DNA from 3 places in the Paracoccus aestuarii genome. Region 2 is predicted to be linked to each of the others. Evidence: riboswitches for the same ligand, from Rfam matches in the RefSeq annotation. Region 2 holds a riboswitch; each other region holds the start of a gene.
What was found. A riboswitch is a leader RNA that binds a small molecule or an ion and turns the genes downstream of it on or off. The one in region 2 is predicted to bind cobalamin.
Positions count from the first base shown of each region.

Region 1: it holds a riboswitch for cobalamin, as region 2 does, so the genes downstream of both, JHW48_RS17690 (TonB-dependent receptor plug domain-containing protein) here and JHW48_RS01815 (energy-coupling factor ABC transporter permease) in region 2, are expected to answer to the same signal.
Region 3: it holds a riboswitch for cobalamin, as region 2 does, so the genes downstream of both, JHW48_RS01185 (ABC transporter substrate-binding protein) here and JHW48_RS01815 (energy-coupling factor ABC transporter permease) in region 2, are expected to answer to the same signal.

Region 1 covers NZ_CP067171.1:126,153-136,147, reverse strand. The annotation lists gene xylB (xylulokinase) at 1-183, opposite strand, end outside; gene minC (septum site-determining protein MinC) at 389-1,126, shown strand; gene minD (septum site-determining protein MinD) at 1,123-1,971, shown strand; gene minE (cell division topological specificity factor MinE) at 1,968-2,252, shown strand; gene JHW48_RS17720 (hypothetical protein) at 2,249-2,566, shown strand; one part of gene JHW48_RS17715 (IS5-like element ISPaes2 family transposase) at 2,586-3,019, opposite strand; one part of gene JHW48_RS17715 (IS5-like element ISPaes2 family transposase) at 3,019-3,343, opposite strand; gene JHW48_RS17710 (MFS transporter) at 3,406-4,293, opposite strand; partial or broken gene JHW48_RS18720 (hypothetical protein) at 4,361-4,465, opposite strand; gene JHW48_RS17705 (TetR/AcrR family transcriptional regulator) at 4,558-5,100, opposite strand; gene JHW48_RS17700 (ceramidase domain-containing protein) at 5,199-5,852, shown strand; gene JHW48_RS17695 (methyl-accepting chemotaxis protein) at 5,859-7,742, opposite strand; cobalamin riboswitch at 7,847-8,046, shown strand; gene JHW48_RS17690 (TonB-dependent receptor plug domain-containing protein) at 8,173-9,995, shown strand, end outside.
Region 2 covers NZ_CP067169.1:352,413-362,407, reverse strand. The annotation lists gene cobM (precorrin-4 C(11)-methyltransferase) at 1-19, shown strand, start outside; gene JHW48_RS01820 (cobyrinic acid a,c-diamide synthase CobB) at 16-1,326, shown strand; cobalamin riboswitch at 1,348-1,564, shown strand; gene JHW48_RS01815 (energy-coupling factor ABC transporter permease) at 1,596-2,261, shown strand; gene cobF (precorrin-6A synthase (deacetylating)) at 2,258-2,986, shown strand; one part of gene JHW48_RS01805 (IS5-like element ISPaes1 family transposase) at 3,166-3,605, opposite strand; one part of gene JHW48_RS01805 (IS5-like element ISPaes1 family transposase) at 3,605-3,947, opposite strand; gene JHW48_RS01800 (hypothetical protein) at 3,931-4,416, shown strand; gene carB (carbamoyl-phosphate synthase large subunit) at 4,439-7,777, opposite strand; gene JHW48_RS01790 (DUF1217 domain-containing protein) at 7,862-8,653, opposite strand; gene flbT (flagellar biosynthesis repressor FlbT) at 8,658-9,062, opposite strand; gene flaF (flagellar biosynthesis regulator FlaF) at 9,059-9,406, opposite strand; gene JHW48_RS01775 (flagellin N-terminal helical domain-containing protein) at 9,492-9,995, opposite strand, start outside.
Region 3 covers NZ_CP067169.1:233,053-243,047, forward strand. The annotation lists gene JHW48_RS01170 (cytochrome ubiquinol oxidase subunit I) at 1-732, shown strand, start outside; gene cydB (cytochrome d ubiquinol oxidase subunit II) at 735-1,766, shown strand; gene JHW48_RS01180 (DUF2474 family protein) at 1,766-1,870, shown strand; cobalamin riboswitch at 1,899-2,113, shown strand; gene JHW48_RS01185 (ABC transporter substrate-binding protein) at 2,213-3,205, shown strand; partial or broken gene JHW48_RS01190 (FecCD family ABC transporter permease) at 3,236-4,255, shown strand; gene JHW48_RS01195 (ABC transporter ATP-binding protein) at 4,252-5,013, shown strand; gene JHW48_RS01200 (DUF1850 domain-containing protein) at 5,004-5,375, opposite strand; gene JHW48_RS01205 (TRAP transporter permease) at 5,372-7,483, opposite strand; gene JHW48_RS01210 (TAXI family TRAP transporter solute-binding subunit) at 7,539-8,495, opposite strand; gene JHW48_RS01215 (FAD/NAD(P)-binding protein) at 8,582-9,995, opposite strand, start outside.

The DNA of each region.
Region 1 (9,995 bases), on a different replicon from region 2:
CCGCAGCTGGCCCACCGCGCCCTGCAGCGCCGCGATCCAGTCGGCGGGGTCCTGTTCGGACCAGCCCGGATGGGGGTGTTCGACCCGGTAATGCCGTTCGGCCGAGGCCAGGGGCCGGCCCGCGCCGTCCACCAGCAGCGCCCGCAGCCCCGAGGTGCCCAGATCGATTCCCAGATAGCTCATCCCGTCCCCCATCGTGCTTCGCGCAAGGTTGACCGATCGGCCCCCGATGTCCAGTGGCCGGGCGGCGACGCGCGAATATCGGCCTGATCGGCCCCAATCCCGCCGCCATGGCTTTCACCGCGCGCCCGTTCGTGAAAAAGAGGCAACCGACAAGAGCGGCGCATCCCGATTCGCGATCCGCCCAGAGCAGGAGCACAGTTTCGACGTGTCAGACCGATCTGCCCGGCCCCGGGCGCAGGCCGCCCAGTTTCAGGTCCGCGGACGCTTCCTGACCGCGTTGGCGCTGCGCATCGACGGCAGCGCGCTGGACGATGCGCTGCTGGCGCAGCTGGACGACCAGCTGGGGCGCACGCCGCAGTTCTTTTCCGGCGCGCCGGTGGTGCTGAACCTGGACCCGGCCCCCGCCGATCCGGCCCGGCTGCGGGCGCTGGTGGCCCGGCTGCGCGGCCAGGGCCTGCGGGTCTTCGGGCTGGAGAATGCGGGCGCGATGGATCCCGCCCTGCTGGAGGCTCTGGGCCTGATCCCCGTGGCCCCCGGCCGCGACGCCCCCATGCCCCGGCCCGCCGCGGCGGCGCCGGAGGCCCGGCAGGACCCGCCCGCCGCCGATGCCGCGCCGCGCAACAAGGTCATCCGCGTGCCCGTGCGGTCGGGCCAGGTGATCATGGCCGAACAGGGCGATCTGACGGTGATCGGATCGGTCGCCTCGGGGGCCGAGCTGATCGCGGCGGGCAACATCCATGTCTATGGCCCCCTGCGCGGCCGGGCCATCGCGGGATGCCATGGCGACGAGTCCGCGCATATCTTCTGCCAGAGCCTGAACGCCGAACTGGTCGCCATCGCCGGTCTCTATCAGACCAGCGAGACGCTGGAGGAGGCCGTCCGCCAGCAGCGCACGCATATCTATCTTGAGGATGAGAAACTTCGCATGGAGGTGATCGCATGACGACAGAATCCGGGACCAAGCCGCCACTGGGGCGGGTCATCGTGGTGACCTCGGGCAAGGGGGGCGTGGGCAAGACGACCTCCTCCGCGGCGATCTCGGCGGGGCTGGCCAAGCAGGGCTTCCGCACGGTGGTCATCGATTTCGACGTGGGCCTGCGCAACCTGGACATGACGATGGGATGCGAGCGCCGGGTGGTGTTCGACTTCATCAATGTCATCCAGGGCGACGCCAAGCTGAAGCAGGCGCTGATCAAGGACAAGCGGCTGGACACGCTGTCGATCCTGCCGACCTCGCAGACGCGCGACAAGGACGCGCTGACCCGCGAGGGGGTCGAGAAGGTCCTGACCGAGCTGAAGACCGAATTCGACTATATCATCTGCGACAGCCCCGCGGGGATCGAGCATGGCGCCCAGATGGCCATGCATTTCGCCGACGAGGCCGTGGTGGTGACCAATCCCGAGGTCTCCTCGGTCCGCGACAGCGACCGGATCCTGGGCCTGCTGGGCAGCCAGACCCACCGCGCGGCGACCGACGGGGCCGAACCCGTCAAGGCGCAGGTGCTGATCACCCGCTACGACCAGGAACGGGTCGAGCGTGGCGAGATGATGACCGTCGAGGATGTGCTGGAGATCCTGGCCGTGCCGCTGCTGGGCGTCGTGCCCGAAAGCAAGGCCGTTCTGAAGGCGTCGAACGTGGGCACGCCGGTCGTGCTGGACGGCCCCTCGGCCGCGGCGCAGGCCTATGAGGACGCGGTCTCGCGCCTGATCGGCGGCTCGGTCGAGATGCGCATCGCCAGCGAGCCGCGCCCGGGCCTGCTGCAGCGCCTGTTCGGTCGCGCGTCATGAGCCTGTTCAGCTTTGCGCGCAGAAAGCGCCCGACCCCAAGCGCCCAGACCGCCAAGGACCGGCTGCAGATCCTGCTGGCCCATGAGCGGGGCACCGGCGGATCGCCCGAGGCCGATTATCTGCCCATGCTGCAGCGCGACATCGTCGCCGCGATCCGCAAGCATGTGCCGATCGGCGACGAGGATGTCGAGGTCCGCATGGAACGCGGCGACCAGATGTCCAGCCTGGAGATCAATATCGAACTGCCCGGCGCGCCCCCCTCGGGGGCCAAGGGCCGATGAGCGACGATCCGGGGCCGGTTGGCGCCCCGGATGGCCCGTCCGAGGACCGGCGTGCGCCCCAGCTGACCAGCGCCACCCGCCAGGCGGGCTGGCGTCGGGCGAATCCCGCGAAATACATTGCCCATCTGGAGGTCCAGAAGGCGCTGGCCGCCGGCCGCCTGACGCGCGAGCCCTGCGAGGTCTGCGGGGCCGAGGTCGTGGACGCGCATCACGACAGCTATGACCGCCCGCTGGAGGTGCGCTGGCTGTGCCGGCGTCATCATGTCAAGCTGCATCAATATGGCGAGGACATGTTCCCCGTCCGCCGCCGCTAGGCTCCAGACTCATTGAGTTTCACAGCCAGAACAAGACGGTTGCGGCGAGCATGATCGCTGAGAAGAACGTTTCCGGGCAGCGGTCATAACGGGTTGCGACGCGCCTCCAGTCCTTCAGACGTCCGAACATGATTTCGATGCGGTTACGCCTTTTGTAACGCCGCTTGTCGTATTTGACGACCTTCTTGCGGGACCTCCGTCCGGGGATGCAAACCTTTATCCCCTTGTCTTTCAAAGCGTCTCTGAACCAATCAGCGTCGTAGCCCCTGTCGGCCAGAAGCCACTCAGCCTTCGGCAGGCTGCCCAGCAGCGCCGCCGCGCCGGTGTAATCGCTAACCTGGCCGGCCGACATGAAGAACCCGATCGGCCGCCCCTTCGCATCGGCGACAGCGTGCAACTTGGTGTTCATACCGCCTTTGGTGCGCCCGATCTGGCGCCCGCGCCCCCCTTTTTCACCCCAAGGCTCGAGGCCGTGCGGTGTGCCTTGAGATAGGTCGCGTCAATCATGATCGTCTTGTTCTCGGCGCTCTCGGCGGCAAGGCCGACCATGATCCGGGCAAAAACCCCGTTATCGCTCCAGCGCTTCCAGCGGTTGTAGAGGGTTTTGGCCGGGCCGTATTCCTTCGGCGCGTCACACCACCGCAACCCATTACGATTGATGAAAATTATGCCGCTGAGGACGCGACGATCATCGACCCGGGGCTTGCCATGGCACTTGGGAAAGAACGGTTTCAGACGCTCCATTTGGGCGTCGCTCAGCCAGTAAAGATTACTCATCGATCAGGTCTCCTTGAGGAGCCTGAATCATGCAAAGACCGTAAGATCAATGGGTCTGGAGCCTAGGCAGCGGGGACCGGGACCACGCGTGCGCCCCGATGCGGGACCGGCAGGGCGGCCAGCGCCATGACCAGCACCGCGGCCCAGAGGGCGGTGTCGATGCCCCGGGCCTCGGACAGGGCGGCGAAGGCGGGGGCGCCGACGCTCTGACCCGCGGCGATGGTCAGGAAGGCCAGCCCCAGGCCCATATCGGGCCGCCCGCGAAAGATCGCGATCCCCCAAAGCAGCAGCGCCCCGGTCGACAGGATATAGCCCGCCCCGAACAGCGCCATCACCCCGAGCGGCCCCCAGCAGCCCGGCCCCGTCACGGCCAGCCAGGCCAGCGCCGCCCCCATCAGCCCCAAGGCCAGCCAGTGCACCGCGCCGATCCCCCACCGGTCGGTCAGCACGCCCGTCACCGCTCCGGTCAGCCCCGCCGCGCCCAGCACGATCCAGGCCAGCGCGATGCCCCGATCGGTGACCGCCAGCCGGTCCTGCAGGATGTCGGCGCCGAAGGTCCAGACCGCCGTGCTGCCCGCCCCCATCAGCAGCCCCGCCAGCCCGAGCGCCACCACCCCCTGCCCCCGCCCGGCCGGGCCGGTCGGCGCATCGGTAAGCAGCCGCCCGGGGGGGATGGTCAGCCACAGCCACAGCGTGATCGCCGCGCCCATGGCGGCGAAGGCCATGTAAAGCTCCCTCCAGGCGGATGCGAAGGCCATGACCGCCAAGCCCGACAGCATGATCCCCGCCCCCGTGCCCGCATTGATCAGCCCGTTGGCGGCGGGGCGGCGCGGCTCGGCGATCCAGCGCGCGACGGCGGCGGCCAAGGGCGGCGAGGCCAGCCCGGTGCTGAGCCCCGCCAGCGCCATGCCCGCGAAGACCACCGTCCCCAATGGCGCCGCCCCGATCATCCCCAACCCCCGTGGCGAACAGCCCCGACAGCACCGCCACCCGGCGCGGCCCCCAGAGGGGCACGACGAGCAGCGCCACCACAACGCCGATGCAATAGGCGCCGAAGCCCGCGCTGCCGATCCAGCCCGCCTGGATCGGGGTCAGGCCCAGCTCGGCCTTGATCTGGGGCATCAGCAGGCCGAAGGCGAATCGCGACAGCCCATAGGCCAGGGCGGTCAGGGCGAAGGCCGCGCCGATCAGGCTGCTGGCCGGGGGGGTGCGGGTCATGACGGCTCCGATGCGGCGCGGGACAGAAGGGCTTGTGCGGCGGACAGCGCCGCGTCGATGACCGAGGGTCCGGCCACCGCGGCGGCGGCGGTCGCACCCTCGAAGAGCAGCCAGATCTGGGTGGTCAGCATCTCGTCCGGGCGGCCGAGGCAGGTTCGGACGCGGCGCGCGATCTCGCCCCGGAACTCGGTCTTCTGCCGGGCGACCAAGGCCGCGACCGCGTCACTGGCGGCGGCATATTCCGCCCGCGCCCGCAGCAACATGCAGCCATGCGCGCCGTGATCGACCAGCCAGTCGGCCAAGGCCTGGAACAGCGGCTCGATCCCGTGATCGGGCAGCCGGGCCAGCGCCCGCATGAAGGCTTGGTGCCGCCGCTCCACCACCGCCAGGACCAGCCCGTCGCGCGACCCGAAATGTTTGTAGAGCGTGCGCGTCGATGCCCCCGACGGCGCCAGCACGGCATCGACGCCGATGCCGCGAAAGCCTTGCAGCTCGAAGACGCCCATGGCGCCGGCGATGATCTCGTCCCGTTTTTCCATGGGGCGGGTGTAAAGCGTTCGTTTTACATGCGCAAGCCCGCCCTTGCCACCGGCGGCCGGGCATGGCCCCATGGGCGTGACATGCGAAGGGAGACGCGATGAGCTGGCTGGAACCCGTGAACGCCTATTGCGAGAGGACCGGCCCCGACTACTGGTCCGAGCCGATCAACGCCGTCACCAACCTGGCCTTCCTGATCGGGGCCGCGGTGATCGCCCCGCGGCTGCGGGGGCCGGGGATGGGGACGGGGCGGCTGCTGGCGGCGATCCTGTTCGTGATCGGCATCGGGTCTTGGCTGTTTCACACCCATGCCAACCGGCTGACGGGGTTGATGGACGTGCTGCCGATCCTGGCCTTCATCCTGGTCTACATCTTCGCGGCCAGCCGGGATTTCCTGGGGATGCGGCCGTGGCTGGCGGGGGTGGCGACGCTGGCCTTCCTGCCCTATGCGGCGGTGACGGTGCCGGTCTTCGCGCTGATCCCGGGGATCGGATCCTCGGCGGGCTATGCGCCGGTGCCGGCGCTGATCCTGGCCTATGCGGCGATCCTGTGGCGGCGCGACCCGGACACGGCGCGGGGGCTGGCCATCGGGGCGGCGATCCTGGTCGCCTCGCTGACCTTCCGCAGCCTGGACATCCCGCTTTGCGACGTCACGCCCTTCGGGACGCATTTCATGTGGCACATTTTGAACGCGGTCATGCTGACCTGGATGATCGAGGTCTGGCGCCGGCACGCATCGCGCCGGCGCCGCTGATCGGGATCAGAACTCGGCCATGCGGGCCTGGCGCGGGGCCTGGACCACGCGGGCCGGGGCGCGGGCCGGGGCGGCCTGCATCCGCGCGCCCGTGTCGAAGCCCGCCAGCGCGCCGTTCAGCTCGCGCGCCTGCTGGTTCAGCGAGGCCGCGGCCGCATTCGCCTGTTCGGCCACGGCGGCGTTCTGCTGGGTCACCTGATCCAACTGGTTGACGCCCTGGTTGATCTCGGCCAGGGCGATGGCCTGGTCATTGGCCGCCAGCGCGATCGAGGCCACCTGGTCCGAAATCGACCGCGCCCGGTCGAGGATCTGTTCCAGGCTGCCCCCCGTGCGCGAGACCAGCGTCGAACCCGCCTGCACATGCGTCGAGGAATCCGAGATCAGGCCCTTGATCTCGCGCGCGGAGTCGGATGCGCGCTGCGCCAGGCCCCGCACCTCGGAGGCGACGACGGCAAAGCCGCGCCCCGCCTCGCCCGCCCGCGCCGCCTCGACGCCCGCGTTCAGCGCCAGCAGGTTGGTCTGGAAGGCGATGTCGTCGATCACCGCGATGATGCGGTTGATCTGTTCGGCGGATGCCTCGATGCGCTTCATTGCGGCGATGGCCTCGCCCACGACGCTGCGGCCCTGTTCGGCGATGGCATGGTTGTCCGACGACACCTCCTGCGCCGAGCGGGCAAGGCCCGCGGTCGATTCGACGCTGGCCGTCAGCTCGGTCAGGGCGGCGGCCGATTGCTCCAGCGTGGCGGCCTGGGTCTCGGCCCGGCTGGCCAGATCCTCGGCGGCCGAGGTGATCTCCTCGGATCCGCCCTGCACCTGGCGCGCCACGTCGACGATGCGCATCATCGTGCCCGACAGATCGGTGGCCACCTGATTGAAGCTGGACCGCAGCTGTTCGTAATCGGCCGGGAAGGGGTCATGGGCGGGGTTTTCGATCCGCGCGGTCAGGTCGCCCCGCGCCAGGCGCTGCAGCCCGGCCATCAGGTCCGACACGGCGCGGCCCTGCTTGCGGGCCTGGTCCTCGGCCTCGGCCTGGGCCTCGGCGCGGCTGGCGGCGACGGCCTCGCGGTCGCGATCGGCCTGGGCCAGGTTGTCGCGGAACATCTGCAGGCTGCGGGCGATGGATCCGACCTCGTCGCGCAGGTCCGTATGGGGGATGGGCCGGTCGTAATCGCCTTGGGCCACGTCCTGCATCGCCCCGTCCAGCGCCACCAGCGGCCGCATCCCGCGCCGCGTCATGACCGAATTGATGGTGCAGGCCACGGCCAGTGCCAACAGCGTGATCGCCAGCGCGACCCCCATACTGCGCTGCAGGACCTGGTTGATCTGCGAGATCGCCGTCCCGGCATAGAGCACGCCGTGAACCTCGCCCTGGGCGTTGCGGATCGGCAGATAGGCGGTGATGTAGTCCTCGCCCAAGATGTTGGCCTGGCCCGCGAAATATTCGCCGCGCAGCATGGCCTCATGGACCGGGCCCTGCGGGTCCAGCGCCGTGCCCACCGCGCGCGTGCCGTCCGGGCGCATGACGTTCGTGGTCATGCGGATGAACTGGCCCGAGGCGTCGCGGCGGAAGATCGTCGCCGTCTCGGCGGTCTGGGCGCCGACGCTGTCGATCATCGCATGGTCGTCGAAATCGGGAATCACCGGCCAGACGACGTCGCTCAGCGTGCCGTCGGCCTGTTCGGTGGCGGAAAAGCCCTCGAACTGGTTGCGCAGCTCATGGGCAAGGACGCGCAGCGTCACGCGCTGCAGGCTCTCGGCGCTTTCCATCAGGCTGTCGCGTTTGGTCAGGGTGAAGGCCCCCACCAGCACGAAGGCCAGCGTCGCCATCAGCACCACGCTGGTGGCGATCGTGCGCTGGCGCAGGGTCAGTTTGGGAATTCGGGCTTTCATCGCGCGCTCCGGGTTCTGTGACGGCGTCAGGTTTAGGCCAAAGGTCCTAAGATCCCGTTAGCGCCCACCGCGCGCTTGGGCGTTGACAGCCCGGCGCGGGATTTGCATGAAGGCCGCGCTACGGTTCCGGCCTTGCGGTCGGATGAAATGGGAACGCCGGTGTCGCCCGACAGGGTCAATCCGCGGCTGCCCCCGCAACAGTAAGCGGCGAGCGACGGCCCCCGCAGCCACTGGAGCGATCCGGGAAGGCGGGCCCGAGCCCTGACCCGCAAGCCAGGAGACCTGCCGCAGCACTCACCCATTTCCGGTGCGGGGCGCGCCAGGAAAGCGGCCTTTTCCCGCAGAGGTGTCCGTCACCGCCCGGCATCGCCATGCGCCGGGCATCGTTCTGTGCCGCAGGCCCCGCCTGCATCCTGGAAAGGTCCGACCGATGCGTCGTCCCCTGTCGATCCTGGCGCTTGCCGCCGCCCTGCCCACAGCTGCACTGTCCCAAGAAGGCCAGCCCGTCCTGCTGGACGGCATCGTCATCTCGGGCGGGCTGGCCCCCGTGCCCCAGCAGGGCTTTGCCCGCGCCCATACCGTGATCGAGGGGGACGAGATCCGCCGGCGCGGCCTGGTCACCGTCCAGGAGGCGCTGCGCGGCCTGCCCGGCCTGTCGGTCAGCAGCTCCGGCAACCTGACCCAGCTGCGCGTTCGCGGGGGCGATGGTCGCCACGTCCTCGTTCTGATCGACGGAATCGAAGCCGTGGGCGGGGGCGACGAATATTTCTTCTCGGGGCTGGACACGGATCATGTCGAGCGGATCGAGGTGCTGCGCGGGCCGCAATCGGTGGCCTATGGCTCGAACGCCTCGACGGGGGTGGTCAACATCATCACCCGCCGGGCCGAGCCAGGCCGCGCCGCGGGCGGCAGAGTCGAGCTGGGCAATGGCGGTGCCGCATCGGCCTGGGTTACGCAGCGCGGTGATCGGGGCGGCGTGGCCCTGACCCTGTCGGCGCGCGAGGATCGGGGCTTCGACCAGTCGGGCGATGGCGGCGGGCGCGACGGCACGAACCGGCGCACCATCGGCCTGTCGGGCGATTTCGCCGCGACCCCGGATCTGCGCTTCGGCACGGTGCTGCGCCGGTCGACCGAGACGATCGGCCGCGACGTGACGGATTTCTTCGCCAGCGACGCGGCGGGCTATGTCGTCGATGCCGACCTGATCGACGATCGCGACGAGTTCCAAGGGGGCATCTGGGCCGAGCTGGCCCCCGAGGGCGCGGCCCTGTCCCACCGGATCGACCTGCAGCAGACCATCGAGAAGCGCCGCCCCGCCGATGACGTGGACAGTCGGGGCGAGACGGTGAAGCTGAAATACCGCGCCACCCTGGGCCTGGACGGCAGCGCGGCGGATGCGCGCCAGGTCGTCAGCCTGCTGGCCGAACGCCAGCGCGACACCAACACCTTCGCCCAGGGCCGCGACCGGCGGATGGGCTCGGTCGCGCTGGAATACCGCGCCGCGCTGGACGGGGGGCTGGACCTTCAGGCCGGGCTGCGCCGCGACCGGAACCGCGAATTCGCCGATTTCACCAGCTGGACCGTCGCCGGGTCCTGGCAGGTGCCGGACCGGCCCTTGCGACTGCATGCCTCGGCGGGGACGGGGCTGGTCAGCCCGTCCTTCATCGAGCTTTTCGGCGGTTTCGGCACGATCGGCAATCCCGACCTGCGCCCCGAGATCAACCGCAGCATCGACATCGGAATCGAGACCCAGCTGGCCGGCGGCATCATCGACCTGACCTGGTTCCGCGAGCGTCTGGACCACGAGATCGAGTTCTTCGTCACCGATGCGGGCGCATTCTCCTATCGCAACCGCACCGGCCGCAGCCCGCGCGAGGGGGTCGAGCTGTCGGGCCGCATCGCGGTGACCGACGCGCTGACCTTGGGCGGCAGCTATACCTATCTGGACGCGCGCGACCCCGGCGGCGCGACCGAGATCCGCCGCCCGCGGCACGAGGCCGCAGTCTCGGCCAGTTTGGCCCTGCTGGAGGGGCGGGCCGATCTGTCGGGCGATCTGCGCCATGTCTCGGGCCTGCGCGACACCGAATTCTGGCTGGACGGCGGGACGGTGACGGTCCCGTCCTTCACGGTGGCGAATGTGGCGGCAGGCTATGACCTGACGCCCCGGGTGCGGGCGACGGCGCGGGTGGTCAACCTGTTCGATCGCGACTATTCCGAGGTGATCGGCTATGCCAGCCGGGGCCGCACCGCCTA
Region 2 (9,995 bases):
GCCGAGGTTTCCGGAATGACCCCGGGTCTGATGATATCCGCCCCCGCATCGGGGACGGGCAAGACGATGCTGATGCTGGGCCTGCTGACCGCGTTGCGCCGGCAGGGACTCACGGTGCAGCCCTTCAAGTCGGGGCCGGATTACATCGATCCGGGGTTCCACCTGGCGGCCTCGGGGCGAGCCAGCTTCAACCTGGATGCCTGGGCGATGGAGCCGGGGCGGCTGATCGCCCATGCGACCGGCCAACCGCCCGCCGATCTGGTCCTGGCCGAGGGGTCGATGGGCCTGTTCGACGGGGTGGCGACCGCGGGGGAAACCGGCATCGGCTCCAGCGCGGAAATCGCCCAGATGATGGGTTGGCCCGTGGTGCTGATCCTGGACGTGGGCGGACAGGCGCAATCGGCGGCGGCCACGGCGCGGGGCTTTGCCACGCTGCGCCCCGATCTGCCCTTTGCGGGGGTGGTGCTGAACCGCGTGGCCTCGCCGCGCCACGACCGGCTGATCCGCGAGGGGATGGATCAGGCGGGCATCCGCGTGCTGGGCAGCCTGCCGCGTCAGGGCAACATCACCCTGCCTGAACGCCATCTGGGTCTGATTCAGGCCGAGGAGACGGCGGGACTGCAGGCCATCCTGGACCATGCGGGCGAGTTCATCGCCGCGCATTGCGACCTGGAGGCGATCATCGCCGCCGCCGCCCATCGTGCCCTGCCCGAGGCCCCCGCGCCCCGACCGCTGACGCCGCCGGGGGGACGGATCGCGCTGGCCCGCGACGCGGCCTTCAGCTTCGTCTATCCGCATGTGCTGGAGGCCTGGCGGCGGGCCGGGGCCACGATCCTGCCCTTTTCGCCGCTGGCGGATGAGGGGCCGGATGACGGCGCCGATTGCTGCTGGCTGCCGGGCGGATACCCGGAGTTGCACGCGCCCCGGCTGGCCGCCTGCAACGGCTTCCGCACGGCCATGCACCGCTTTGCGGCGACGCGGCCGGTGCATGGGGAATGCGGCGGCTATATGGCGCTTGGGGCGGGGCTGGTCGATGCCGATGGGCTGCGCCACCCGATGCTGGGCCTGCTGGGGCTGGAGACCAGCTATGCCAAGCGCCGGATGCATCTGGGATACCGCCGAGCCGAGCCGCTGACCGCTCTGCCGGGGCTGGGGCGGGTGGCGCTGCGCGGGCATGAATTCCACTATGCCACGGTCCTGTCCCAGCCCGACGCGCCCCTGGCCCGCGTGACCGACGCGACCGGCGCCGAGGTCCCCGAGACCGGCAGCCGCCGCGATCAGGTCACCGGCACCTTCTTTCACCTGATCGCCCCAGCCTCGGCTTGACGCGGACGGGGCGATCACGTCTAGGTGATGGCACTGCATGGTGCCCGTCAGACGCTCAGCGTCGGGCTTCATCGGGAACGGGGAAGGGCGGACCCAATCGCGGCGCCCCAAGCCCCGGCCGCCCCCGCGACTGTATGCGGAGAGCGCGCGTCACCCATGGCCACTGGAGCGATCCGGGAAGGCCGACGCCGCGCCACGACCCGCGAGCCAGGAGACCGGCCATGTCAGCCAACCCCATGCCGTCGGGTGGACGGCCGAAGGAGTGTGACATGCATATCGAGGAAGGCGTCGTCACCGGCGCCAAGATCATCCTGAGCCATGCGACCGCAGCCGCGGCGGGGCTCTATACCCTGAAGCTGGCGGCCGGGGCGCTGCGCGCGCAGGGCGCGGCATCGCTGGCCGCGCGGGCGGGCCTGGCCACGGCCGCGACGCTGTTGTTCTTCGAGGTCCTGCCGACCTGGCCCGTGGGCGTGTCCGAGGTGCACCTGATCCTCGGCTCGACCCTGTTCCTGATCCTGGGGGCCGCGCCCGCGGCGATCGGGCTGGCGCTTGGCCTGCTGATCCAGGGGCTGGTCTTCGCGCCCTTCGATCTGCCGCAATACGGGATGAACGTGACGACGCTGCTGGTGCCGCTGTTCGCGCTGCAGGCGGTGGCGCGGCGGATCATCGCGCCGGGCACGGCCTATGTGGACCTGCGCTATGGCCAGGCGCTGGCGCTGTCGGCGGCCTATCAGGGCGGCATCGTGGTCTGGGTTGCATTTTGGGCCTTCTATGGCCAGGGGGCCGAGGCGCTGCCCGGCATCCTGTCCTTCGGCGCGGCCTATATGCTGGTCCTGGCGCTGGAGCCGCTGGTCGATCTGGCGGTGCTGGCAGGCGCCAAGGCCGCGCGCGGCCTGCGCGGCAGCGGGCTGGTCACGCCGCGGCTCTACGCATGATCGAGCTGGTGCTGATCGGGGCGGGCACCGGCCATCCCGACCACCTGACCCTGCAGGGCGTCCGCGCCCTGCAGGAGGCCGACCTGGTCCTGATCCCCCGCAAGGGCGCGGGCAAGGAGGACCTAGCCCATCTGCGCCACGCGATGCTGGCCCGCCACCGCCCCGACGGCGCGGTTGCCCATGTCGACCTGCCCCGCCGCGACCCGTCCCTGCCCTATCTGGACGGGGTCGAGGCCTGGCACGACGCCATCGCCGCGGCCTGGGCGCAGGCCGTGGACCTGCCGCAGGGCGGCACGGTGGCGATGCTGGTCTGGGGCGATCCGTCGCTCTATGACAGCAGCCTGCGGATCGCGGCGCGGCTGGATTGGCGGCCGCGGGTGATCCCCGGCATCACGGCGATCCAGGCGCTGTGCGCGGCCCATGCCATCCCCCTGAACGCCCTTGGCGGAGAGGTCCGCATCACCACCGGCCGCCAGCTGCGCGAAGGCGGCTGGCCCCCAGACTGCGACCGCGCAGTGGTGATGCTGGACGGCGGCTGCGCCTTCGCGACGCTGCCGCCAGAGGGGCTGGAGATCTGGTGGGGCGCCTATCTGGGCATGCCCCAAGAGCGCCTGGACCACGGCCCCCTGGCCGAGGCCGCCCCCCGCATCGAGGCCACCCGCACCGCCGCCCGCGCCGCCCATGGCTGGATCATGGACTGCTACCTGCTGGCGCGCTCGGCCTGAGCTTCGGGAGCCGCTGCGCTGGCAGGCACGGGCAACGAGCCGCCGCGTTCACCTCGGAGCTTGGGGCGGGGGTGCTGATAGAAGGACCCCGCCGGATCAGCGAGAGGGGGAAGAGGGCGCTGCTGAAGGAGATGATTAAGCGGAGTGGGGTATAAGGGGTTGGCGTGGTTTCGTCTAGGTCATGTTGACAAATGGCGGAGCCAGAGCCTGATGCAGGCGACGTCGACGAAGCCGAGGAAGCTTTCGGCGGTTTTGTCGTAGCGGGTTGCCAGGCGGCGGCTGTTTTTCAGCTTGTTGAAGCAGCGCTCGACCATGTTGCGCAGGGTATAGATGGTCATGTCGACAGCCTTGCGCACCCTTCGGTTCTTTCGCATCGGTATCATGGGCAGGGCGTTGCGGCTCTCGATGTCTTCCCGAATTTTATCAGAGTCATAGCCCCTGTCGGCGACCAGAACGGCGGGCTGTGGAAGATTGTCGGCCATCACCAGATCGTAGCCGGTGTAATCGGACTCTTGCCCCGGCGTGATCTCGGTCCTCATCGGGAGGCCTGCGCCGTTGACCCTGAGATGGATCTTGGTCGAGAACCCACCTCTCGAACGGCCAAGAGCCTCTTTCGGAGTCCCCCTTTTGCGCCCGCCGCATGATGGTGCGCGCGGATCACAGTGCTATCAACCATCTGGAGCTTGTCTGGCGCGATCTCAGCGTGGTTCAGCGCATCCAGGATATCCTCCCACAGTCCCGCCAAAGTCCAGCGGCGGAACTGACGGTAGACCGAGGACCACTTGCCAAACTCTTCGGGCAGATCACGCCATGGCGCACCAGTCCTTGCGATCCAGAAAATTCCATCGAGAACAAGACGATGGTTCGCGGGTTTCCGCCCGTTAGCGTGCCGGACGGCACGAATGAAGCCTTCGAAGAAGGTCCACTCATCGTCGGATATCAGGTTGCGTGCCAAGTTCATCTCCCACGTAGAGATGAGCTTGAATCATACGACGACTGCCAGAGGAATCCCTTTTGTCAACACGACCTACTACATACTTGAGCGGATGGCAGGCTGGTCGCAAAGGTTGATTAAGGACAGTAAAGAATTTGCTGACAAGCTGCGTGCCACAATCAGCTTCCTGCGAATCGATCACCCTGTTTGCCAACACAGTCCGGCTGTAGAAAGGGTGGCGAGGGCTTGGAGTCTCACAGACGGTCTAGCCGCACTTTCGTTCATTCGGAACAAACTCGTCCATCAAGACCAGAACTATGTGCCGGATGCCGTTGAACTGTACGAGGCTTGGTTGCTTATGCAGTGGCTGGTAGAGGTTTTCGTTTTCGCGATCATTGGCCATAGCGGCGAGTTTCGCGATCGGCGAGCCTATCAAGGTAAACGTGAAACGTGTACCGTCAGCTTCGCCGGAATGAAGTCCGGCGAAGCTGATTGATAAAATGCTATGCGCTGACTATCTAAGCTTGCAACGACCTCACCCCGACTTCCCCCTCCTCGCGCGACTTGATCGCAGCCACGGCGGCGATGCTGCCCGCGGCCGTGGTGAAATAGGGGATCTTGTCATAGAGGGCGACGGCGCGGATATCGCGGCTGTCGGCGATGGCCTGGGCGCCTTCGGTCGTGTTCAGGACCATCGCGATCTCGCCGTTCTTCAGACGGTCGACGATGTTCGGGCGCCCCTCGTAGACCTTGTTCACGCGGGTCGAGGCCACGCCCTCGGCATCCAAGAAATCCGCCGTGCCAGAGGTCGCGACCAGCGTGAAGCCCATTGCCACCAGATCGCGCGCGGCCTGGGCCAGAGCGGGCGTCTTGTCGGCATCCTTGACCGACAGGAACACGCGGCCCTCGGTCGGCAGGGCGGTGCCAGCACCCATCTGCGCCTTGAGGAAGGCGCGCGCGAAGTTGCGGTCCCAGCCCATGACCTCTCCGGTCGAGCGCATCTCGGGGCCCAAGAGCGTGTCAACGCCGGGGAAGCGGGCGAAGGGCAGCACCGCCTCCTTGACCGAGAACCAAGGCGTGATCGGATCGGCCAGCGTCATCGGATCGGCAAAGGGCAGGTCGTCCTCGGGGCCGACGCCTTCGGGATAGGGGGCACGGGCGGGGAAGTTCGACATGGGCTCACCCGCCATCAGCCGCGCGGCGATCGAGGCGATGGCGCTGTCGGTGGCCTTGGCGACGAAGGGCACGGTGCGGCTGGCGCGCGGGTTTACCTCCAGCACGAAGATCTCTCCGTCCTTCAGGGCGAACTGTACGTTCATCAGGCCGCGGACCTTCAGCGCGCGGGCCATAGCCTCGGTCTGGGTCTTCAGCTCGGCGATGGTCGCGGCGTCCAGCGTATGCGGCGGCAGCGAACAGGCGCTGTCGCCCGAATGGACGCCCGCCTCCTCGATATGTTCCATAATGCCAGCGACATGGACGGTCTCGCCATCCGACAGGGCGTCGACATCGACCTCGATCGCGCCGGACAGATAGCTGTCCAGCAGGACCGGGCTCTTGCCCGACACGGTCACGGCCTCCGAGATGTAGCGCCGCAGATGGTCCATGTCGCGCACGATCTCCATCGCGCGGCCGCCCAGAACATAGGAAGGGCGGATGACCAGCGGGAAGCCGATGCGTTCCGCGATCTCGATCGCCTGCGCGTCGCTGCTGGCGATACCGTTGATCGGCTGCTTGAGGCCCAGATCGTTCAGCAGCTTCTGGAACCGCTCGCGGTCCTCGGCCAGATCGATGGCGTCGGGGGTGGTGCCCAGGATCGGGATCCCCTCCTCCTCCAGCGCATTGGCCAGCTTCAGGGGCGTCTGACCGCCGAACTGGACGATGACGCCGTGCAGGGTGCCGTTCTGCTGTTCGGTATGCAGGATCTCCAGCACATGTTCGAAGGTCAGCGGCTCGAAATAGAGGCGGTCCGAGGTGTCGTAATCGGTGCTGACCGTCTCGGGGTTGCAGTTGACCATGATCGTCTCATAACCGGCATCGGTCAGCGCGAAACAGGCATGGCAGCAGCAATAGTCGAACTCGATCCCCTGGCCGATGCGGTTCGGACCGCCGCCCAGGATGACGACCTTCTTGGCGTCGGTCGGGCGGGATTCGCATTCCACGTCGCCCATCGCGGGGGCCTCGTAGGTCGAATACATATAGGGGGTCTGGGCCTCGAACTCGGCCGCGCAGGTGTCGATGCGCTTGAAGACCGGGCGGATGTCCAAGGCGCGGCGGGCGCGGCGGATCTCGCCCTCGTCGCGCTTGGTCAGATGCGCCAGGCGAGCATCGGTGAAGCCCATCATCTTGACGCGGCGCAGGCCGTCCTCGTCCGTGGGCAGGCCGTTTTCGCGGATCTGGTGTTCGGCGTCGACGATCTCGCGGATGCGGGCCAGGAACCAGGGGTCGAAGCGGGTGACGCGGTTGATCTCGTCATCGGTCAGGCCGAAGCGCATCGCCTCGGCAATGACGCGGATGCGGTCGGGGGTGGGCCTGGACAGGGCGGCGATGACGGCGGGTTTGCCCTGATCGGCGGCGCCCTCGATGGCGATCTCGTCCAGGCCGGTCAGGCCGTTCTCCATCGAGGCCAGGGCCTTTTGCAGCGATTCATGGAAGCTGCGGCCGATGGCCATGACCTCGCCCACAGATTTCATCGCCGTGGTCAGCTCGGGCTTGGAGCCGGGGAATTTCTCGAAGGCAAAACGCGGGATCTTGGTCACGACATAGTCGATGCTGGGCTCGAAGCTGGCGGGCGTCACGCGGGTGATGTCATTGTCCAGCTCGTCCAGCGTATAGCCCACGGCCAGCTTCGCGGCGATCTTGGCGATGGGGAAGCCCGTGGCCTTCGAGGCCAGCGCCGAGCTGCGCGACACACGGGGGTTCATCTCGATCACGACCATGCGGCCATCGGCGGGGTTCACCGCCCATTGCACGTTGGATCCGCCGGTCTCGACGCCGATCTCGCGCAGGACGGCGATGCTGGCGGTGCGCATGATCTGGTATTCGCGGTCGGTCAGGGTCAGGGCGGGGGCGACGGTCATGCTGTCGCCGGTATGCACCCCCATCGGATCGATGTTCTCGATGGCACAGACGATGATGGCGTTGTCGTTGCGGTCCCGCACGACCTCCATCTCGTATTCCTTCCAGCCCAGAAGGGATTCGTCGATCAGCACCTGCGCCATGGGCGAGGCGTCCAGGCCCGACCGCACGATGCGTTCATAATCGTCGCGGTTATAGGCTACGCCGCCGCCGGTGCCGCCCAGGGTGAAGGCGGGGCGGATGATGGCGGGCAGGCCGATCTCCTCCAGCGCGTCCATCGCCTGCTGGACGCCCGCATTGATGTCGTATTTGCCGCTGGCCAGCTTGGGGGCGGCGACGATGGTGGCCTTGGGGTTTTCCAGCCCGATGCGGTCCATCGCCTCGCGGAACAGCTTGCGGTCCTCGGCCATCTCGATGGCGCTGCGCTGCGCGCCGATCAGCTCGACCCCGTAGCGGTTCAGCGCGCCGCTGTCGGCCAAGGCAAGCGCGGTGTTCAGCCCGGTCTGCCCGCCCATGGTGGGCAGCAGCGCGTCGGGGCGTTCCTTGGCGATGATCTTCTCGACGATCTCGGGGGTGATCGGCTCGATATAGGTCGCGTCGGCCATTTCCGGGTCGGTCATGATCGTCGCGGGGTTCGAGTTCACCAGGATGACCCGGTAACCTTCCTCGCGCAGGGCCTTGCAGGCCTGGGCGCCGGAATAGTCGAACTCGCAGGCCTGCCCGATGACGATGGGGCCTGCGCCGATGATCAGGATTGACTTGATATCGGTTCTCTTCGGCATGGCGGCCCCCGGTTCTGCTGGATGTGCGCAAATCGACCGGGGTTATAGCCAGCCACCGCCGGGGCGCAAGGTGCCGCGGCGGGATTAGTTGCCGTCGCGTCCACCCTGAAGCAGCGTCAGCGCCGCGCTGTAGCGGTTCGCGACCGGCGCATCGACCAGCTGGGACCGCACCATGAAGGTCTGGACCAGGCGCTCCATGTTCTCGGGCTTGGCCATTTCCTTGAAATCGGAACTGCCCAGCAGGCGCTTGGCGGCCTTGGTGTATTCCTCCAGCTGACGGTCCACGGGCAGGCGGCCATAGCTTTCGCTGAAGCCAAAGGCGCCTTGGAAGACCTTGCGCAGGGGCTGGTTGCCGATCACCTCGAACCACAAGGTGCGTTCCGAGGATTCGCGCCCCGCGAATTCCTGAAGGTCGCGGCGGGCGTTCAGGGCCAGGCGCAGGTTCTCGTCGGATTCCCCGATGCGGCGTTCGAATTCGCGCTGCACGAAATTCGTGCTGACGGTTTCGGCCAGGTTGGCAGCGGGCTTGTCCGCGCCATAGCCGAAGGCCTCGGCCAGGCGCAGATAGCGCTTGTCGGCCAACCGGTTCACCAGCGAGGACTTGTCCGAGATATCGGATTCCAGGACCTTCTGGATGAAGGCCTTGTTCGCGATGTCCCCCTCCAGCCCGAAGGCCGACAGGGCGGTGCTGAGCAGGCGGTAATCCTTGACCAGCTCCTCGGCCTTGGTGACGCGGTCGATGTTGTCGCGGAAATAGGCGGTGGAGCGCTGGACCACCGGGTCGCGGGCCACGGTCTCGATCTGGCGGGCCTCGGTGCGCTGGACGATCTTCCAGCCCAGCAGGCCCGTGGCGCCGACGCTGATGGGGATCGTCACGGCGTCACCCCCTGGCCGAGGCGAACAGCCGGGATTCGCGCGGGATCAGGTCGCGCAGCTTCCGCATCGCCTGGTAGAAGTTCGATTCGACCACCGCGGCCGTGGAATCGGCCAGCAGCAGGCGGCTGTCTCGGTCATCGAAGACCTGGCTCAGCTGTTCGATGGCCAGCAGCAGCTGGCGCCGCCCCTCCTCGGGTTCGGCATCGCCCGCCAGGATGAGCTGCGCGATATAGAGCGCACGGGTCACCGGCGTGCGGGCGCTGTCGGGATGGATGGCGTCGCGCAGGCGCAGCACGTTCACGTTCGGGGTCTTGATCGCGATCTTGGTGCGACGGTCGCCATTTTCGATGACGGCGCCGTTGATCAGGACGCGCTCGTTCGGGGCCAGCTTGAGGACCAGGCCGCTCATGCGCCGACATCCCCGCGCAGGCCGCGCATGACGGTCATGTTGATATCGATCAGCGGATCGGTCTGGGCATTGCCCGCCATCACGGCCTGGCCGTGGCGGATCGCGAAACCGGCCAGCGAGATCAGTCCCGCCCTGGTTTCGTCGGGAAGGGCGTTGCCGGGCTGCGCCAGATCGGCGGCCAGCAGCGTCCAGAGTTCGGAATTCTTGTGCACCGCCTGGATGGTGTCGGGATTGTCCGCGCGGCGGGGCGCTTGGCGCATCATCCGGGTCACGCGCGAAAAGATGTCGTATTCCGCGTCGCGCGCCGTGCGCAGGGTGGATGACTGATAACCATGACTGGTCAATTGCGTAACCGCATTCAAGATCGTATTCCCGTTCTGGAGTGATCATGGGGTGGCGGGCGCCCCCCAGGGGCGCCCGCCGGTTTCATCAGCGGAAGAGCGACATGACCGCCGAGGGACCCTGGTTGGCGATCGACAGCGCCTGGATGCCCAGCTGCTGCTGCGTCTGCAGCGCCTGGAGGCGGGCCGAGGCTTCCTCCATGTCGGCATCCACCAGCGAGCCGATGCCCGACTTCAGCGAGTCGGCCAGCTTGCCCACGAAGTTGGATTGGTCGGTAATGCGCTTGCCGGCCGAACCCAGATCGGCCGCGCCCTGAACCGCGATGTCGATCAGTTCCTCGATCTCCTCGATAGCGGTTTCGGCGGTAGCGCGGTCCGTGATCGCAGTAAGACCTGCGACGTCCAGACCGGCCTCGAAATCGACCGAGTCAACTTCGATATTTGCGGCACCGGTGGCCACGGTTCCATTCGTGCGGTCCAACGAGCCCAGAACCGTAAAAGCGGTGTTGGTGCCGGTCGGGTTAGTCTTGAGCAGATTGACGCCGTTCAGCTGCGTCGCCTCGATGATCGCGGTGATCTGCTCGACCTTCTT
Region 3 (9,995 bases), 120 kb from region 2:
ATCTTTGCGCCGGTGCAGATCTTTCTGGGCGACATCCACGGGCTGAACACGCTGGAACATCAGCCCGCCAAGGTCATGGCGATGGAGGGTCATTTCGAAAGCCATCCCGAAGGCGCGCCGCTCTATCTGTTCGGCCTGCCCAATCAGGCCGAACAGCGGCTGGATTACGCCATCGGCATCCCCAAGCTGTCCTCGCTGATCCTGAAGCATGACCTGAACGCGCCGCTGGCGGGGCTCGACACCATCCCGATCGAGGATCAGCCCCCCGTCGCCATCGTCTTCTGGTCCTTCCGGGTGATGGTGATGCTGGGCTTCGCGATGCTGGGGATCGGGCTGTGGTCAGCCTGGTCGCGCTGGCGCGGCACGCTGTTCGACAGCCCGATGCTGCACCGCGCGGCGCTGATCATGGCGCCATCGGGGCTGGTCGCGGTGCTGGCGGGCTGGATCACGACCGAGGTCGGCCGCCAGCCCTACACGATCTATGGCTATCTGCGCACCGCGGATAGCGCGGCGCCCTTGGACGCGGCGGCGGTGGGGTCCTCGCTGATCGCCTTCGTCATCGTCTATTTCGCGGTGTTCGGGGCCGGGACATACTATATCATGCGGCTGATGAACCGCGCCCCGGTGGTGGCCGAACCGCGGATGAAGGACCATGCCGACGGTCCCATCCGCACCGCCGGCACCACCCCCGCCCAGCAGCACAAGACCCGCAGCATCCAGCCCGGAGAATGACCATGCCCATCGCAGACGGAGTATCCTTCGACCTGACCGTCATCTGGGCCTTCATCATCGCCTTCGCGGTGCTGGTCTATGTGGTGCTGGACGGGTTCGACCTGGGCCTTGGCATGCTGTTCGCGGTCGAGCCCGAGGGCCATGACCGTGACGTGATGATGAATTCCGTGGCCCCGGTCTGGGACGGCAACGAGACCTGGCTGGTCCTGGGGGGCGGCGGCCTCTTCGCGGCCTTTCCGCTGGCCTATGCGCTGATCCTGCCCGCGCTTTACGTCCCGATCATCGTGATGCTGCTGGCGCTGATCTTTCGCGGCGTCGCCTTCGAGTTCCGATGGAAGACCAAGCGCTGGCGCCCGGTCTGGGATCTGGCCTTCATCGGCGGATCGACCATGGCGGCCGTCGCGCAGGGCGTGGCCTTGGGCGGGCTGCTGCAGGGGATCGACATCGACAAGGCCGCGCGCAGCTATTCCGGCGGCTGGTGGGACTGGCTGACGCCCTTCACGCTGATGGTCGGGCTGGCGGTCGCGGTGGGCTACATGCTGCTGGGCGCGACTTGGCTGGTCATGAAGACCGAAGGCCGCCTGCAGGAACGCATGCGCGGCCGGGCCTGGCTGCTGGGCCTGGCGACGGTGGCCTTCATGGGCGTGGTCAGCCTGTGGACGCCGTTCCTGCAGGACGGCTATTACAGCCGCTGGTTCGGGGGCTGGAACATCGTGCTGGCAGCAGGCGTCGCCGCGATGGTGGGCCTGCTGGCCTTGGGGATGTTCCGCACGCTGATGGTGCGCCATCACGACTACTGGCCGTTCCTCTGCGCCTTGGGGATGTTCGTCCTGGGCTTCGCGGGGCTGGGCTATTCCATGTATCCCTATATCGTCCCGGTCGAGGTCACCATCTGGGAGGCCGCCGCCCCCGAGAACAGCCAGATCTTCATGCTGGTCGGCGCGGCGGTGCTGATCCCGATCATCCTGTCCTATACCGCCTATTCCTATTGGGTGTTCCGCGGCAAGATCGACCCGAACGAGGGGTATCACTGATGCCCCGCGGCCTGTCGCGGATCGCGTGGTTCGTGGCCCTGTGGGTGGCCAGCGTGGCGGCCCTGGGGGCCGTCGCCTGGCTGATCCGGCTGTGGATCCTGTGATGCGCGCTTGACGCCCGGGCGCGCGCGGGCCATGCAGGCGCCGATGGTTCCCGTGCGCCACAGGCTGCGCGCGGGTGAAAAGGGAACGCGGTGAGGTGTAGCCATCAGGCGCCGAACCCGCGACTGCCCCCGCAACTGTAAGCGGCCAGGCCCCCCGACGATGCCACTGTCCCCCTGCGGGATGGGAAGGCCGGGGACGCCGTATCCGCCAGTCAGGAGACCTGCCATCGCTTGACACTTGAACCGGGCGGGGTGCGCGGGCGGGTCCGGCATGGCGCGTCCCGTCTGGCATCGCGTGCGGTCCGTCGCGGCCCTTCCCCCTGTTTTCGGGAAGGAAGACAGATGACGCGTATCCTGCCGCTGGCCCTGCTGGCGCTGTTCCCCGCGGCGGCCTTGGCCGACCACCCCCTGACCATCGAGAATTGCGGCCGCACCGTGACGCTGGCCGAACCGCCCGCCAATGTCGTCTCGATCGGCCAGTCCACGACCGAGATCCTCTATGCCTTGGGCGCCGAGGACCGCATGGCGGGCACCGCGCTGTGGTTCAACGCGGTGCTGCCCCGGCATGCCGATGCCGATGCGGGCGTGCCGCGCATCGCCGACAACATGCCCAGCTTCGAATCCGTGGTGAACCGCCGGCCCGGCCTGGTGGTGACCATGTTCGAATGGATGATCGGCGCGCAGGGCGTGGTCGGTCGGCCCGAACAGTTCGCCGATCTGGGCATCCCCGTCTATGTCATGCCGACCGATTGCGCGGCCAAGGACAATACCGTGGGCGCCGACGGCACGCGCGAGGCGGATTTCGACATCGAGACGCTCTATGCCTCGGTCGACCAGATGGCGCGGATGATGGGCCTGGGCGATCGCGGGCGGGCGCTGCAGGCCGATCTGCGCGCCCGGCAGGCGGCGGCGGTGGACCGGGCTCGGGGGCTGGACCTGCCCGACGCCTCGGCGGTGGTCTGGTTTTCTTCCGCGCATCTGGAGGTCGATCCCTATGTCGCGGGGGCGCGCGGCATCCCGGCCTGGATGCTGGACCAGCTGGGCCTGCGCAACGTCGTGCAGTCGGACGAGGAATGGCCGACCGTGGGCTGGGAAAGCATCGCCCGCGCCGATCCTTCGGTCATCGTGATCGCGCGGATGGACCGCCGCCGCTTTCCCGCCGACGATCACGAGGCCAAGCTGGACTTCCTGCGGTCCGACCCGGTGACCAGCCGCATGACCGCCGTGCGCGAGGATCGCATCGTCATCCTGGATGCCGAGGCGATGCATGCGGGCCTGCGCATGTTCGACGGGCTGGAGGCCCTGACCGAGGCCATGGCCGGGCTGGCCCCGTGACGGACGGATCCCTGGCCGCCCCCGGGGCGCTTGCGCGCGGGGCGGGGCGGTGCCGCGCTGCGGGTGGGGGCGGTGCTGGCGGTCACGCTGCTGGCCGGCATCTGCATCGGCGAGACGCCCGCCCATCCCCCCGGCACCGTCCTGCGGGCGCTGGCGGGGCCGGTCTTGGGCCTGCCCGCGCCCGATGCGATCGAGGCGGGGATCGTGCGCGCCTATCGCCTGCCGCGCACGCTGGTGGCGGGGCCTGCGGGGCGGGGCTGGCGATCTGCGGGCTGGTCCTGCAATCGCTGCTGCGCAATGCGCTGGCCGATCCGTGGCTGCTGGGCATATCGGCGGGGGCCTCGACCGGGGCCGTGCTGGTCACGGTGGCGGGCCTCGGCGCGGGCATGGTGCCGATGGGGGCGGGGGCGCTGGCGGGCGGTAGGGGCGTTCCTGCTGGTCGCGGGGCTGGCGCGGCTGGCCGGCGCGGGCGCGCAGGCGACGAGCCAGATCGTGCTGGCCGGCATCGCGGGGTCGCAGCTGTTCAACGCGCTGACGGCCTTCATCATCGCGCGATCGGCCAATGCGGAACAGGCGCGCGGGCTGATGTTCTGGCTGTTGGGGAACCTGTCGGGGGTGCGCTGGCCCGATGTGCATCTGGCCCTGCCCGCGGCGCTTGTCGCGCTGGTCGTGGTGACGGCCCATGCGCGCAGCCTGGACGCCTTCGCCTTCGGCCCCGAGGCCGCCGCCGCCTTGGGCGTCCGGGTGGGCCCGGTGCGCGTGGTGCTGATCGGCGTCACGGCCATGGCCGCGGCGGTGATGGTGTCCATCGCGGGGGCCATCGGCTTTGTCGGGCTGGTCGTGCCGCATGCGGCGCGGATGCTGGTCGGCACCGGGCATGGGCGGCTGATCCCGGCATCGGCGCTGATCGGGGCGGTCTTTCTGGTGGGGGCCGACATCCTGTCGCGCATCGTCATCCCGGGCCAGGTCCTGCCCATCGGCGTGGTGACCGCGCTGATCGGCGCGCCGATCTTCGCCGTCATCCTGATCCGCCACGGAGGCCCCCGATGACCGTGCTGGAGGCGCGCGCCCTGCATCTGCGCCGCGGCCGGGCCCGGGTGCTGGACGATGTCTCGCTGCGGGTCGGGCGGGCCGAGGTTCTGGGCCTGGTCGGTCCCAACGGGTCGGGCAAGTCGACCCTGCTGCGGGCCTTGGCGGGGCTGGCGCGGGCGGATACGGGCCGGGTCCTGCTGGACGGGCGGGACATCGCCCGGATGCCCCGCCGCGCGGTCGCCCGCCGGCTGGCCTTCGTCGCGCAATTCGCCGACACGGCCGACCGGCTGACCGTGGCGGGGGCCGCAGGTCTGGGCCGCATCCCCTGGCTGGACCGCGACAATCCCTGGGGCCCGGCGGACGACGCGCGCGTTGCGGACGGCCTGGCCCGCGTCGGGCTGGCGGGGATGGAGGACCGGGACTGGGCCTCGCTTTCGGGGGGCGAACGCCAGCGGGTCCATATCGCCCGCGCCCTGGTCCAGGCGCCGCAAATCCTGCTGCTGGACGAGCCGACGAACCATCTGGACATCCGCCACCAGCTGCAGCTGCTGGACCTGGTGACGGGGCTGGGCATCGCGGTGGTCATCGCGCTGCATGACCTGAACCACGCGCTGCGCTGCGACCGGGTGGCGGTGATGCAGGCGGGTCGGCTGGTCCGGGCGGGGCCGCCCGACCGGGTGCTGGAGCCCGCGCTGCTGGGCCGGGTCTTCGGCATCCGCGCCCATCGGCTGACCGATCCGGCGGATGGGCAGGCGGTCTGGCGGTTTCAGCCCTGATCGCAATCGGCCGCCTGCCACAGGCGGATCGGGCCGCGGTCCTCGGGCAGGGCGTGGCATTCGCCCCGGGCGCAGATCCGCCAAGCCCCGCCCGTGGCCCCGGATGCGGCCAGCGTGACCTCGGGGCGGGGCGGCAGATGGGGCGTGAAATGCCACACGCCGTCGCGCAGAACGGCATCGGGGGGCAGGTCGATCCCCGCGCCGGGCCCGGCGATGCGCGCCTCGACCGGGGCCAGCCCCGCGGCATCGGCGCGCCAGCGTTCCCACCAGCGGTCGCGGGTCACGGAATGGGACCAGTCCAGCGTGAAATCCGGCCCGCTCAGCGCCAGGATCACCGCCGCCCCGGCACCCAGACAGATCATGCCCGCCGCAGCCGCAGCCCATGCGCAGCCAGAAAGGCCAGCGCCAGGCCAAAGCCGATCGCATCGCTGTTGGGCAGGGCCAGGATCATCGACACCCCCGCCGCCATGGCCAGCAGCCGTTCGCCCAAGGTCGTGCGGCCAAAGAGGTATCCGACCACCGCCACCCCCCAGAGGCCCACGCCGACCACCGTCTTGACCAGAACGAAGGCCACCTCGACCGGATAGCCCCAGGCCTCGGCGATGGCGCCCCCGTCCTGCAGCATCAGCGACGGCGTATAGACCGCCATGAAGGGGATGATGAACCCCGCCGCCGCCAGCCGGATCGCCTGCATCGAGATCTTCAGCCCCGTCGATTTCGCGATGGGGGCGGCGGCAAAGCAGGCCAGCGCGACCGGCGGCGTCAGGTCCGCCATGATCCCGAAATAAAAGACGAACATGTGGCTGACCAGCAGCGGCACCCCCAGCTCCAGCAGCGCGGGGCCGGCCAGCGACGAGGTGATGATGTAGTTGGGGATGGTCGGGATGCCCATGCCCAGCACCAGGCAGGTCAGCATGGTCAGCAGCAGCGACAGGAACAGGTTGTTCTGGCCCACCGCGATGATCGCCCCGATGAAGGTCGATGCGATGCCGGTCAGTGTCAGCGTGCCGATCACGATGCCCACGATCGCGCAGGCCATGCCCACCGGCAGGGCGTTCCTGGCCCCCTGTGCCAGCGCGTCGCGGATGATCCCGAGCGTGGGGCGCGCGCCCTTCAGCAGCGCGCAGGCGACCATCAGCCCCGCGATGACGATGGCCAGCAGGTTGACGCCGAACTCCACGAAGCTGGCCGCCGCCACCCCGAGCGCCACCCAGAAGACCATGCGGAAGGCAAACGGCCCGATCATCGCGGCCAGCGGCGTGCCCAGGATCAGCACCGTCACCAGTGCCAGCCCCATCGTCCCCGCGAAGATCGGCGTATAGCCCGCAAAGAGCAGATAGACCAGCGCCGCCAGCGGCAGGACCAGCGGCCACTGGTCGCGCACCGCGTGCCAGGGATTCGGCAGGCTCTCGCGCGGCAGGCCACGCAGGTTGTCGCGCCCGGCCTGCAGCCAGACCATCCAGAACACCACCCCGAAATAGAGGATCGCCGGGATCACCGCCGCCTGCACGACGCGGGCATAGGGGACGTTCAGCGTCTCGGCCATGATGAAGGCCACCGCGCCCATGACCGGCGGCATGATCTGGCCGCCCATGGATGCCGTCGCCTCGACCCCGCCCGCGAAGGCGGGGCGAAAGCCCGACTTCTTCATCATCGGGATGGTGAACTGGCCCGAGGCCACCACATTCGCCACCCCCGAGCCCGAGATCGTGCCCATCAGCGCCGAGGACAGCGTGGCCACCTGCGCGGGCCCGCCCCGTACATGGCCCACCATGCCAAGCGCGAAATCGTTGAACAGGTTCAGCATCCCCGCCCGTTCCAGAAACGCCGCGAAGACCACGAAGATGAAGATATAGGCCGAACTGACATAGATCGGGCTGCCATAGATGCCTTCGGTGCCGAAGGCGAAATGCTCGATGATCTGGTCATAGCCATAGCCGCGATGGATGAAGGGCGCGGGCAGGTGCTGACCAAAGAAGCAATAGGCCAGAAAGATCCCCGCGATCACCGCCAAGGGCCAGCCCATCAGCCGCCGCGCGCCCTCGAAGACCAGCACGATCAGGACGGTGCCCATGATCAGGTCGGTCTGGTTCAGAAACCCCGTGCGCCGGATCAGCGGCACATATTCCATCCATTGATAGAGCCCGGTGGAAAAGCCCAACAGCCCGAGCGCCCAGTAGAAGGCCTGGCCCATGCGGCTGCGCGCCACCAGGTTGCCCACCAGCACGAAGCCCAGCAGCAGCAGGAACCCCACATGCATCGCCCGCACGATCTGGCTGGGCAGGGTGCCATAGGCCGCCGCCCACAGCTGGAACAGCGAGAACACCACCGCCAGCCAGAAGGCCACGCGGCCGGGGATGCCGGTGCCGAAGCCGGGGGGCAGGCCCTCGCTGACCTCGGCCTCGGCATTGGGGTCCAGGCGGTTCCGGTCGGCCGGGACGGGCCCGCTGGCGGGGGTGGGGGATCTCATGGCGCGCTCCGCAAGGGGGGATGCCCGCGCCCTTTCGGCGCGGGCTGGGGGGGGGTCAGTCGATCAGGCCGATCTCGCGATAATAGCGTTCGGCGCCCGGGTGCAGCGGGATGGGCAGGCCGTCCAGCGCCGTCTCGGCGGTGATGTCGCCCGCCGCGCCATGGGCGCTGCGCATGCGGTCCAGGTTGTCGAACATCAGCTTGGTCATCTGATAGGCGGTCTCCTCCGGGACGCCTTCATGGGTGATCAGCATGTTTCCCACCGCCGCGGTGGCGATGTCCTGGTCGATGCCCGCATAGGTGCCCGCCGGGATGGTGGCGGGGACGAAGGGTTCGCCGATGGCGGTCACGACATCCTCGGGGATCTCGACGATGGTGATGTCATGGGTGGCCGACAGGTCCTGGATGAAGGCCACGCCCAGCCCCGAGGATTGCAGCGTCGCCTGCAATTGCCGGTTCTTGATCAGCTCAGCCGATTCCGCATAGGGCAGGTATTCGACGCGGGCCAGATCGTCATAGCCCATCCCGGCGGCGGCAAAGATCGCGCGGGCGTTCAGCTCGGTCCCCGATGCGGGGGCGCCCACGGAGAGGGTCTTGCCGCGCAGATCCTCCAGCGTGGTGGCGCCCGCGCCGGCATCGGCCACGATCTGGATATAGTTGGGATAGATCGCGGCGATGGCGCGCAGCTCGGTCAGGGGGCGCGGAAAGCCCGCCTCCTCGTTGCCCTCCCAGGCCATCTGGACGCTGTCGCCCAGGGCGAAGGCGATCTCGCCCCGGCCTTGGGCCAGCAGGTTCAGGTTCTCGACCGATGCCTTGGTGGCCTGGACCTGGGTGCGCGCGCCGTCGATGCCCGCGGCATAGATCTCGGACAGGGCGACGCCCAGGGGGTAATAGACCCCGGACGTCCCGCCGGTCAGCACATTGATGAAGTCCTGGGCCTGGGCCTGGGGCGCGCCCGCCAGCGCGGCCGTCAGGGCCAGCGCCGAACCGGCGACGGCGATGCGATGGAACATGAAATCCTCCCGTGATGTCCTCTGGCGCAAGGCTAGCAGGATTGGCCGGGCGCATGCATCAGCTTATCTCGCAGATCGTGCAATTTTCACGCGCCCGCCGCGGCCATGGCGGCCCATCGGTCGGCGGCGGCGCCGAAGCAGTCATGGATGCTGTCCGCCGCGATCACCCGGCCCATGGTGATGCGGCCCAAGGCGGCCAGCCCCGGCACCGGGCCGCGATCCCCGATCAGCACGCCGTCCGCGCCCGCATCCAGCCCCGGCCCCGCCGGATGGGCGCGCGCCAGACCCCGGCGCTGCAGGTCCAGCAGCAGCGGGTCGTCCAGCCGGTCCAGCGCCGGGGGCGGCAGGACGGCATCGACAATCACATCGGCCTCGGCCCGGGTCGCGCCCTCCAGCCGCCAGCCGCGATCGGTCAGCGTGATGTCGGGATCGTCCGCGGCGCGGGGATCGACCAACCCCGCATCGATCAGCGCCGCCAGCCGTTCCGACATGTCCAGCGGCGGGCCGTAGGAATAGCGCTTCAGCCCCTCGTCCAGCGCGATCAGCGCCTTGGCGGTGGGGGCGGGCGGATCGGCGGGGTTGAAGGCCCGGCGCAGCGGGTTCTGCCATTTGCGCCACAGCGCCCCGATGACATAGCCCGCATCCGGTGCCGCCCGCCCCGAGGCCATGGCGATGCCGTGATCCAGCAGGGCGCGGGGGCCGCCCTGATGCTGGGATGCGGGGTCGCGGATCTCCTGGCGCAGCCAGGCGGCGGGGATGGCGGGATCGCAGCCCAGGATCCGCGCGGCGGCGCGGGCCACGGGGGGGATCAAAGCCTCGGCCGCGGCATCGGGCGGCAGGGTCAGGGCATGGTCCAGCGCGCGGCGGAAGGCGTCCGTCTCCTCGGGCAGGGGGTCAAGCGCGCGGTCCAGCGCCTGCGATCCGGGCTTGGGAAAGGGCGGCAGCCCGTCCAGCGAAAAGGGCAGGATGCGCGCCGGTTCCCGCCCCGAGCGGTGATAGGTCCCGTCGCGCAACCGCCCGCCCAGCCCCTCGGTCAGCAGGCGCAGCACATCCATCGTCGACAGGCCCAGGCCGCGCACCGCGACGGTCAGCCCCGCCCAGCCCTGCGCCCGGCGCAGCAGCCGGTGGTCGGGATAGGCGGGCACTACCCTGTCGGGGCGATGCGCCATCCAGCGCGCCAGCTGGTCGTCGGGCCGCGACCGGGGCTGGCCCGGCACCAGCAGCACCTGGTCGAAGCGCGCATCCCCCACGCGCCAGCCCCCGGCATCCGGGGCGATCCGGTCGATGCGCCGCGCATCCCGGACCACCGCAAGGGGTCCGCCCTCGATCAGCGCGGCCAGCCGGGCCATCAGATAGGCCCCCAGCTCGGCCCGCTGCGGATAGCGGTCGGGATCGCAGGCGCCCAGCCAATCGGCCAGGTCGGGAAAGCCCACAGGCGACGCGGGCAGGTCGATCCCCCGCAGTGCCACGTTCAGCAGGCACAGCACCGACTGGTCGGGC